4 regions of the Lysinibacillus sp. NPDC048646 genome follow, and region 3 is predicted to be linked to each of the others. Evidence: riboswitches for the same ligand, from Rfam matches in the RefSeq annotation. Region 3 holds a riboswitch; each other region holds the start of a gene.
What was found. Region 3 has a riboswitch for thiamine pyrophosphate ahead of thiC (phosphomethylpyrimidine synthase ThiC). Riboswitches for the same ligand answer to the same signal wherever they lie in the genome.

Region 1: another riboswitch for thiamine pyrophosphate. It lies ahead of ACQKII_RS20290 (ABC transporter substrate-binding protein); the one in region 3 lies ahead of thiC (phosphomethylpyrimidine synthase ThiC).
Region 2: another riboswitch for thiamine pyrophosphate. It lies ahead of thiT (energy-coupled thiamine transporter ThiT); the one in region 3 lies ahead of thiC (phosphomethylpyrimidine synthase ThiC).
Region 4: another riboswitch for thiamine pyrophosphate. It lies ahead of thiM (hydroxyethylthiazole kinase); the one in region 3 lies ahead of thiC (phosphomethylpyrimidine synthase ThiC).

Annotation. Positions count from the first base shown of each region.
Region 1 is NZ_JBNNLZ010000025.1:48,153-50,346, reverse strand. Features, by position in the region: gene ACQKII_RS20290 (ABC transporter substrate-binding protein) at 1-859, opposite strand, end outside; TPP riboswitch at 1,101-1,212, opposite strand; gene parC (DNA topoisomerase IV subunit A) at 1,356-2,194, opposite strand, start outside.
Region 2 is NZ_JBNNLZ010000010.1:98,937-101,130, forward strand. Features, by position in the region: gene ACQKII_RS12845 (hypothetical protein) at 34-156, opposite strand; gene ACQKII_RS12850 (DUF4870 domain-containing protein) at 341-673, opposite strand; TPP riboswitch at 801-908, shown strand; gene thiT (energy-coupled thiamine transporter ThiT) at 1,066-1,626, shown strand; gene map (type I methionyl aminopeptidase) at 1,753-2,194, shown strand, end outside.
Region 3 is NZ_JBNNLZ010000011.1:121,759-123,952, forward strand. Features, by position in the region: gene ACQKII_RS13650 (AEC family transporter) at 1-798, shown strand, start outside; TPP riboswitch at 936-1,050, shown strand; gene thiC (phosphomethylpyrimidine synthase ThiC) at 1,196-2,194, shown strand, end outside.
Region 4 is NZ_JBNNLZ010000009.1:33,864-36,057, reverse strand. Features, by position in the region: gene thiD (bifunctional hydroxymethylpyrimidine kinase/phosphomethylpyrimidine kinase) at 1-108, opposite strand, end outside; gene thiM (hydroxyethylthiazole kinase) at 108-863, opposite strand; TPP riboswitch at 952-1,050, opposite strand; gene mbcS (acyl-CoA synthetase MbcS) at 1,241-2,194, shown strand, end outside.

The sequences.
Region 1 (2,194 bases), on a different contig from region 3:
TGGCATCATCCTGATACTTGTCAGCTAGCCATTCCTGACTTTTATGTACAAGTTCTTTATCTAAATCAGGTGCCGCTTCTAGTAGAATGTCAGCCGCTTCTTTCGGTTGATTGATGGCATATTCATAGCCCTTTGCAACTGCCGCAACAAATGCTTTAACAGTATCAGGATTCTCTGAAATCATTTTTTCATTTGTTGCAAGTACGGGTGTATAGTAGTCAAGCTGTTCACTATAGTCTGTTAAATACATCATGTTTAGTTTTTCCCCACGTAATTCAGCTTCGATACCTGTCCATGCATAGTATATCCATGCAAAATCAATATCTTTCTGCATCATTGTGAAGAAATCTAAATCACCGGCATTCACAATATCCAACTGATTGACATCTGCATTCTCTGTTTGCATTAATGATTGCAGTACAGCCTGTTCAAGTGGAGCACCCCAACCGCCATATGTTTTTCCTTCAAAATCCTTCGGTGATGTTATACCATTTGCTGCAAGAGACGCAAAACCAGATGTATTATGCTGAATAACGGCTGCAATAGATACTAACGGTACATCCTGCACACGTGCCTGTGTAATTGACTCTTGGTAGCTGACACCAAACTCAGCCTTACCAGATGCCACAAGCTGATCGGCTCCTGCATCGCCAGGTAATAGAATGTCTACATCTAAACCCTGTTCCTCAAAATAGCCAAGCTTATTCGCCGCATAAAGCCCTGTGTGATTTGTATTGGGTGTCCAGTCCAGTACGACTGATACTTTTTTTAATGAATTCGACTCTTTTTTGTCCTCTTTGTCGCTACAGCCGACTAATGTTAAAAGCGCTGCAACAAGGATGAATAACCATTTCTTCATGCTGAATCCTCCCAGTAAGTAATATGAAAGTGTTCATGTTTGAATGTTTTAACCATCCGAAAAAGGTATCGCTCGTTTTCACTTGAAAAGAGCTATGCATTTCGAAAGAAAGTAAGTGCGTGTACCAACACGTTCATCCGTGGTAATGAGTCAACTCAGAGGTGTGCTACATTACCAAGACATAAAAAAACGCCCAGGAGTCATCCCAGACGTTTGAAATCGGTATCAAAAAATAACGTACTCTTTTTGAATAGATGTTCCCTACGCTGGTACGAGCCAAATCAGGTTCAAAGGGTCAGCGTCTTAACGGACACAATCTCAGCTGGCAACTACCAGCCCCCCTACATTCTTAACATATGAACTTTTCGAGGACTATTATACCCATATCTCTATGAAAATGACAAGGCTCTATTTACATACGTAGCGAATAGATAACAATGAAATCAAAAAAAGCCCAGTTCTCGGTAAGAACATGGGCCACATTGTTTATCTCGTATTATTTTTCATTTTTAGCCTTTAAAACATGTGCAATCGCACCGTCAGTAGCTATATCCACTTTAAAGGAGCCGTTCGAATGACGATCAGAACGGGTTAACCCTTTCACATCAATCACTTCTTGAACACCCTTTACAGTTTCCACAACAATTTTTTCATCATCAGTCGCTCGAATAACTGAGACGATACGATGAGGATGTGCTTTTAACTCTGTTAATACTTTTAGACCTCGTTTTGCACGGCTTGCCATTTCTACCTCAGCGACATTCATTTTCTTCGCTGCCCCACGCTGTGTCACAATCACAACATATTCTGTGTCACTTGGCTGTAAGATTGTTACACCAACTAATACTTCGCCTTCTTTAAGCGTTATTCCTTTTACCCCTCCAGTTTTCACACCAGTAACAGGCAATTCTTCAATTGGGAAGCGGATCGCATAGGCTGTATCTGTTATTAATAATAATTCCGCGTCGTCTGTAACAATATCCGCAAAAATCATTTCATCGCCAGACTTCACATTCATCGTTTTAATTGGCTTAGAATAACGAGTTACCGCATAATCTGTTAACGGTGATCGCTTAATTTGACCATCTTTAGTCGCTGTTAAAATATAGGTATTAGGCTGTTCAAATGTTTCGAAGCCATAGACCGCAATAATGGATTCATCTTCATTAGTCGGCACAATACTTGAAATATGCTGACCAAGGTCTTTCCAACGAATATCGGGTAATTCATGCACCGGTTGATAAATATAGTTGCCACGATTTGTGAAAAGTAACACATGATGCTGCGTATTTAAATTTCCCTCATACAGTAAATAATCGGAATCCTTCATGGCGA
Region 2 (2,194 bases), on a different contig from region 3:
CGTATTCCTTTCATGCAAGGTTACGCCTTCTCTTTATTTTCTACGGGTAGTTGGATTAGGAGTTGTTCCTTTTTTTGCGGCAACTACTTTTTTGACGATTGGAATCACAATAGGCGCTAATTTGACAGCAGTTTTTACGACCTTAGATACTTTCATGAAATATCAGCTCCCTTATACGATTATTTCTACCTGTTTGTCCCACACTAACGAGAGAGAAGATGACCATCTAAAGCGTGAATCAAGCTCTCGTACGTGCCCGATTGGTTCAACTAATAATAGTTGGGACAAAGTGAAGCCCCAACTATTAAGTTCACTTTAACACGAGGATGAAACATAAATATTAACGGATAACGCGTACAGCTTGAACGATGTTCCATATGACAATGCCAAGAGATACGAGTAAGTATAGGGCAAACGCAGCAAACCAGATGATAATGAATGTATTGCCATTTGTGTCAGGTTCAAACGTATTCAATGACATAGATGAAAACAGGAAGACGATAAAGAAAATGATACCGAAAAGAAATGGAATTAAGTGTGATATAAGCGCGCGGATTGAATGGCGCTTCACTTCCCCATCTTTTGACACGAAATAAACAATTAACGGCACAATAAAAGGTGCGAAAAATATGCTGAGATAACTAAAGGCAGATAATATTTTTTGGTTCTCCATAGTAATCCCTCCTTATTTAAAATTTACGCATGAAAATCTCAAAAGTTTCAAAAAAATTAATGAGGAAATGGTTGTAATCATAAAAGTGTTTGCGTACAATGAGGATGTTCAAGCAAATTTAAGATGTAACGACCACAAGGGGAGCTGATGATGTCAGCTGAGACTGGGCACGTAATGCCTATACTCTTCGAACCTGTAAGTTAAAGCTTGCGTAGGGATGTGGATAGAAACCGACACTTTTACGATGTGAGGCTCTGTCCTGGCATCGTTTTTTTTATCTTCATTCAGTGTACTGAATGAGGTGAAATGGATGTCAGATGAGTCATAACAGTATAACTGATTTCTATTCCTGCTCTTGTATCCTACATCGGAACAAAGGAGAGAATAATAGTATGGACAGAAAAAGACTATTAATGCTGGTGGAGATTGCGATTTTTGCAGCAGTGGGTCTTGTACTCGATCAAGTTTCTTTTAAAGTATGGGCACAAGGTGGCTCAGTTAGTCTCGTGATGATACCGATTATTTTAATGGCATTTCGCTGGGGTCTCTTTGCAGGGCTGACAACGGGACTACTGATTGGCGTCATGCAAACAATGTTCGGTGCGTATATTGTGCACTGGCTTCAAGGTTTATTGGATTATGGGGTTGCCTTCACGGTAGTTGGTTTAGTGGCGTTTGTGCGTAAGCCTGTACTTGAGGCAGCAGCGAATTTAAACAAAAAGAAAATGGCTATTTATATTGTCATTGGAACTGTATTAGCAGGCTTCTTACGTTATATGGCACATACGATAGCAGGGGCTGTGTTCTTCGCAGAGTATGCTGGCGATCAAAACGCCTGGATTTACTCCATTATTTACAATGGAACGTATATGCTACCAGCAACAATTTTAACAGCTGTTGCAGGAGTTCTTTTATTTACAGCAGCTCCACAATTAATGCAAAGAAAATCTTAAAGTTTACGCCGTCTGTTCCTACAAGGTGCAGGCGGCTTTTCTGAGAGAATTTGCGCGTATTGTTCATCATTGTATGGTTGTTATGATATATTAGAGTGTAGATATTAGATGAAAGGGACGTTAAAAATGATTGTAAAAACGCAAGAAGAGATTGAAGCCTTTAAAAAGATCGGACGTATTTGTGCTGAAATTCGTGAAGCAATGAAGGCTGCTACAAAACCAGGTGTGACAACACTTGAATTAGATGAAATTGCAGGTCGCATGTTTGCGGAAGCAGGAGCTATTTCAGGACCAAAGGGTGAATATGATTTCCCAGGTTACACTTGTATTAGTGTTAATGAAGAAGTAGCGCATGGTATACCAGGGAGCCGTGTTATTCAAGAAGGCGATATTGTTAATATTGATGTGTCAGGTTCACTAAATGGCTATTTTGCTGATACAGGTATTTCGTTCGTAGTCGGAGAAGGTTATGAAGAAAAAGAAAAACTCTGCGTCGTAGCAAAAAGTGCTTTTGATCGTGCGATGACAAAAGTAAAAGCTGGCTCAAAATTAAACCAAATTGGGAAAG
Region 3 (2,194 bases):
ATGCCAGCTGCAGTTTTTGTGAATTTATATGAAACAAGTGTGGAGCTCTCGGTACTAGGACAGGTGGCGGTGTTTATCGTCCTCTTTATCGGGAGTCAAATGGTGCTGAGTCACTTTTTAGCAAAGGGGCTTGGTTTAGTGAAAACAGAGACAGCGGTGTTTAAAAATAGTGTTGTGCTCATTAACTCAGGAAACTATGGCATTCCAGTGGCACAAATGATATTCGCGACACAGCCAATTGGCGTGGCCATTCAGGTCATACTAGTTATTTTTCAAAATATGACGACCTATACATATGGCTTGTACAATCTTATTTCCTCGACAAAATCGGGGCTGGCCATCATGAAGGGTTTCCTGAAAATGCCTATTATTCATGCGCTTATTATTGGTGTGGCAATGAACTTCTTCGAAATAGCTATCCCGCAATTTATTCGTATTCCAATCGACCATGTAGCAGATGGCTTTATCGCTGTTGCATTAATTACACTCGGCGCACAACTATCCCAGCTTGAAATCAAGTCGATGTTTAATAAAACTGTTTTTGTCAGTTGTTTTACACGACTGATAATTGGTCCAAGTGTGGCACTCCTCATTATTTTTGCACTTGGCTTAGACGGTGTTGTCGCTCAGTCACTCTTTATAGCTAGCGCCTTTCCAACGTCGCGCAATAGTTCAAGCCTAGCTTTAGAATACGATGTTGAATCAGCGACAGCTGCACAAACAGTTTTATTTTCAACGATTGTTAGTTGCATCACAGTGACGATTGTCATTTACGTTGCAGAAATACTTTTTACGTAAAATATCTGCGCTAGTCATGAAATTTTTCTGCTGAAATTCCATTGTTTACTAAATACGCATCAAACATTGTCATAATGGATTGTAAAATATGGCTTCCATCTATTAGTGATATCTGCTACACTAGCATCAAATTGAATAGCTTTAACTAGGGGAGTCTGACGAGTCAGGCTGAGAGGGAAACGCTTTGAGGTTTCTTGACCCTTTGGACCTGATCTGGCTCATACCAGCGTGGGAAAGTTAATGATTATCGCAGTACTTGTACTTTGCGATAAATTGAAACCCTTACATGCATAGCCGGATCCAATATTTTTTGGATTCGGCTTTTTTTTTGTAGTAAATTGTTGGGTGAGCTAGATTCGGTCCTTCTTAAAATATGTAAAAGGGAGCGAAGTAGTTTATGACAACAGTTAGCGAAAAGAACATTAACATTATGACAAGTTTTGATGGGAGCAAAAAGGTGTATGTAGAGGGCTCACGGCCGGATATTTTAGTGCCAATGCGGGAAATTACGCTGAGTCCAACTACTGGGAGTTTTGGAGAAGAAGAAAATGCACCTGTGCGTGTTTACGATACAAGTGGCCCGTATACGGACCCTACCTACAACGTAGATATTACGAAAGGTTTACCTAATTTAAGAAGAGCCTGGATAAGAGAGCGTGGGGATGTAGAAGCATACGAAGGTCGTAAGATGAAGCCTGAGGATAACGGCTTCCGACATGCAGATGATCCGCGTATGAAAGAAAATGTCTTTCCTGGGCTTTATCGCAAGCCTTTACGTGCGAAAAAAGGACGCAATGTGACGCAGCTTCATTACGCAAAAAAGGGCATTATTACACCAGAAATGGAGTTTGTAGCCATTCGCGAAAATTTAGATCCAGAATTCGTACGTGCTGAAATTGCTGCTGGTCGTGCAATTATGCCTTCGAACATTAATCATCCAGAGGCAGAGCCCATGATTATTGGCCGTAACTTCCATGTGAAAATTAATGCAAATATCGGTAATTCAGCTGTATCCTCATCCATTGCTGAGGAAGTAGAAAAAATGACATGGGCAACACGCTGGGGTGCGGATAATATTATGGATTTGTCTACAGGTAAGCATATTCATACGACACGTGAATGGATTATTCGCAATGCTGCAGTACCCGTAGGAACAGTGCCGATTTATCAAGCGCTAGAAAAGGTAAATGGTGTTGCGGAAAATTTAACGTGGGAAGTGTATCGTGATACATTAATCGAGCAGGCCGAGCAAGGTGTCGATTATTTCACGATTCATGCAGGGGTATTATTACGTTATGTGCCTCTAACAGCTAATCGCGTAACGGGTATTGTTTCGCGTGGTGGTTCGATTATGGCGCAATGGTGCTTATTTCATCACGAAGAAAGTTTCTTGTAT
Region 4 (2,194 bases), on a different contig from region 3:
AATAACGGAAGTGCCAAATACCTTTAATTCTTGAAATGTTTTTAAATCTGCTTGAATACCTGCACCACCACCACTATCTGAGCCCGCAATTGTAGTCACGATATGCATTATTTTTCACCGTCCTTCGAAAGGCGATGTAACTCATTTAAGACAGCTATTTGAAAATCACCAATATTTTGCGTAGAGGAAGCAGCAAATTCAGCTAGTTTTTTATAAGCTAATAAAGTGTTTACTAATTGTTTAAATGGCTCGATTTGTGCAACATATGCTGCGGCACAAATTGCACTTAATAGGCAGCCTGTCCCTGTGACTTCGGTCATCTGATGATGCCCACCAACAACCCAATGCATCTGTTCACCATCGGTTATAAAATCTTTTTCACCGGTCACAATAACGATACAGTCAAAGCGTTGGGCAATTTTCTTTGCTTCATCCTCAATACAAATCGAGCCGTTACCACTGTCGATGCCTTTTTGTTGCCAACTCACATTGGCAATAGCAGCAAGTTCACCAATATTGCAACGAATAACAGCGAATTTTACATGTGTTAATAGCTGGTGAACCGTATTTTTTCGAAAAGTAGTTGCTCCTGCACCAACAGGATCTAAAATTATCGGAATGCCAAGTGTATTGGCCATTTTCCCTGCTCGTAACATAGATTCCTTTGTACGTTCATTAATCGTACCAGTATTTAATAATAGAGCGGAAGCGATTCTGACCATTTCTTCGACTTCATCGACTTCATCGGCCATTACAGGAGAAGCGCCAATTGCCAATAAGCCATTTGCTTGAAAATTTGCCACTACATAGTTTGTTATACAGTGAATAAGTGGCTGTTGTTTACGGATAGTTTGGAAAATCATTTTAAGCCCTCCTTTTTTGGATGGACGTAAGCATGCAAAAAAAGCTCTTTTTCGTGAAGAGAATACACGTAAAAAGAGCTTTTCATCAATAACAAGATGTATTGCTCCCTACGTCAGTATTAACTAACAGGTTCAAAGGGTCAGGTTTTACCTTCTCAACTCAGGATGAGTCCCCCTGCAATCATGATTTTAGTTGACCAAAATGTATCATACTTTTTCTTTGTGTTCAATAGAGATTTCTCATTTTAGTAAAAGCAGTGACTGATGCCATATAGAGAAGTATGATAGTTGTCATGACTTTTCAAAAATAAGGGTTCTTCCATTGAAAATCATGAAAAATGAGTTTTATAATGAGCATAGCAAAGGGGGCATATGCCATGAAAAGACAAGATTTACTCGCACCAGAGTGGTATAACATTGCACAGGAAATTGAAAAGTATGCACAGCATCCAACTAAAAATGCTTTAATTGTTTATAACGAAAACGAAGAAATTCAATACATTACATATGCAAGTTTACTTGAAAAGGCAAATCAGGCAGCACATATATTAACAGCTAAAGGATTAGTCAAAGGAGATGTGCTTTTAGTGATGGTGCCGAGATCAGTTGAGGCATACATTGTTTATATTGCAGCATTAAAGGCGGGCTTAACGATTATTCCAAGCTCTGAGATGTTACGTGCAAAAGATATCGACTATCGAATCACACATGCTGATGCAAAGGCAGTTATTGCCTATGAGCCTTATATTGAGCAATTTGATGAGGTTGAAAATTTGGAAGGTGTACAGCAGTTTGTCATCGGTCATGCACATGAACCATGGCAACCACTGTTAGAACAAATGAAAAATCAACCAACCACGTATACAAGTTCTACGCCAACGAAGAGTACTGATATCGCATTTCTTGCTTATACAAGTGGGACAACAGGTAATCCGAAGGCTGCTGTTCATACACATAGCTGGGGTTACGCACATTTACGGACAACTGCACCAAATTGGTTAGGTGTTCAGGAAAATGATATCGTATGGGCTACTGCAGCACCAGGGTGGCAAAAATGGATATGGAGTCCATTCCTTGCGACCTTAGGAAGCGGCGCGACAGCTTTTGTATACAAGGGAAAATTTAATGCAGCTACTTACTTAACATTACTTGAAAAATTTAAAATCAACGTGCTGTGCTGTACGCCAACTGAGTATCGTTTTATGGCAGCACTTGAAAATTTACATGACTATAATTTGAGTGAAATCCGCCAAGCTGTATCAGCAGGCGAACCGCTGAATAGTGAGGTTATGAAAATATTCTTACAAAACTTTACACTACAGGTACGTGAT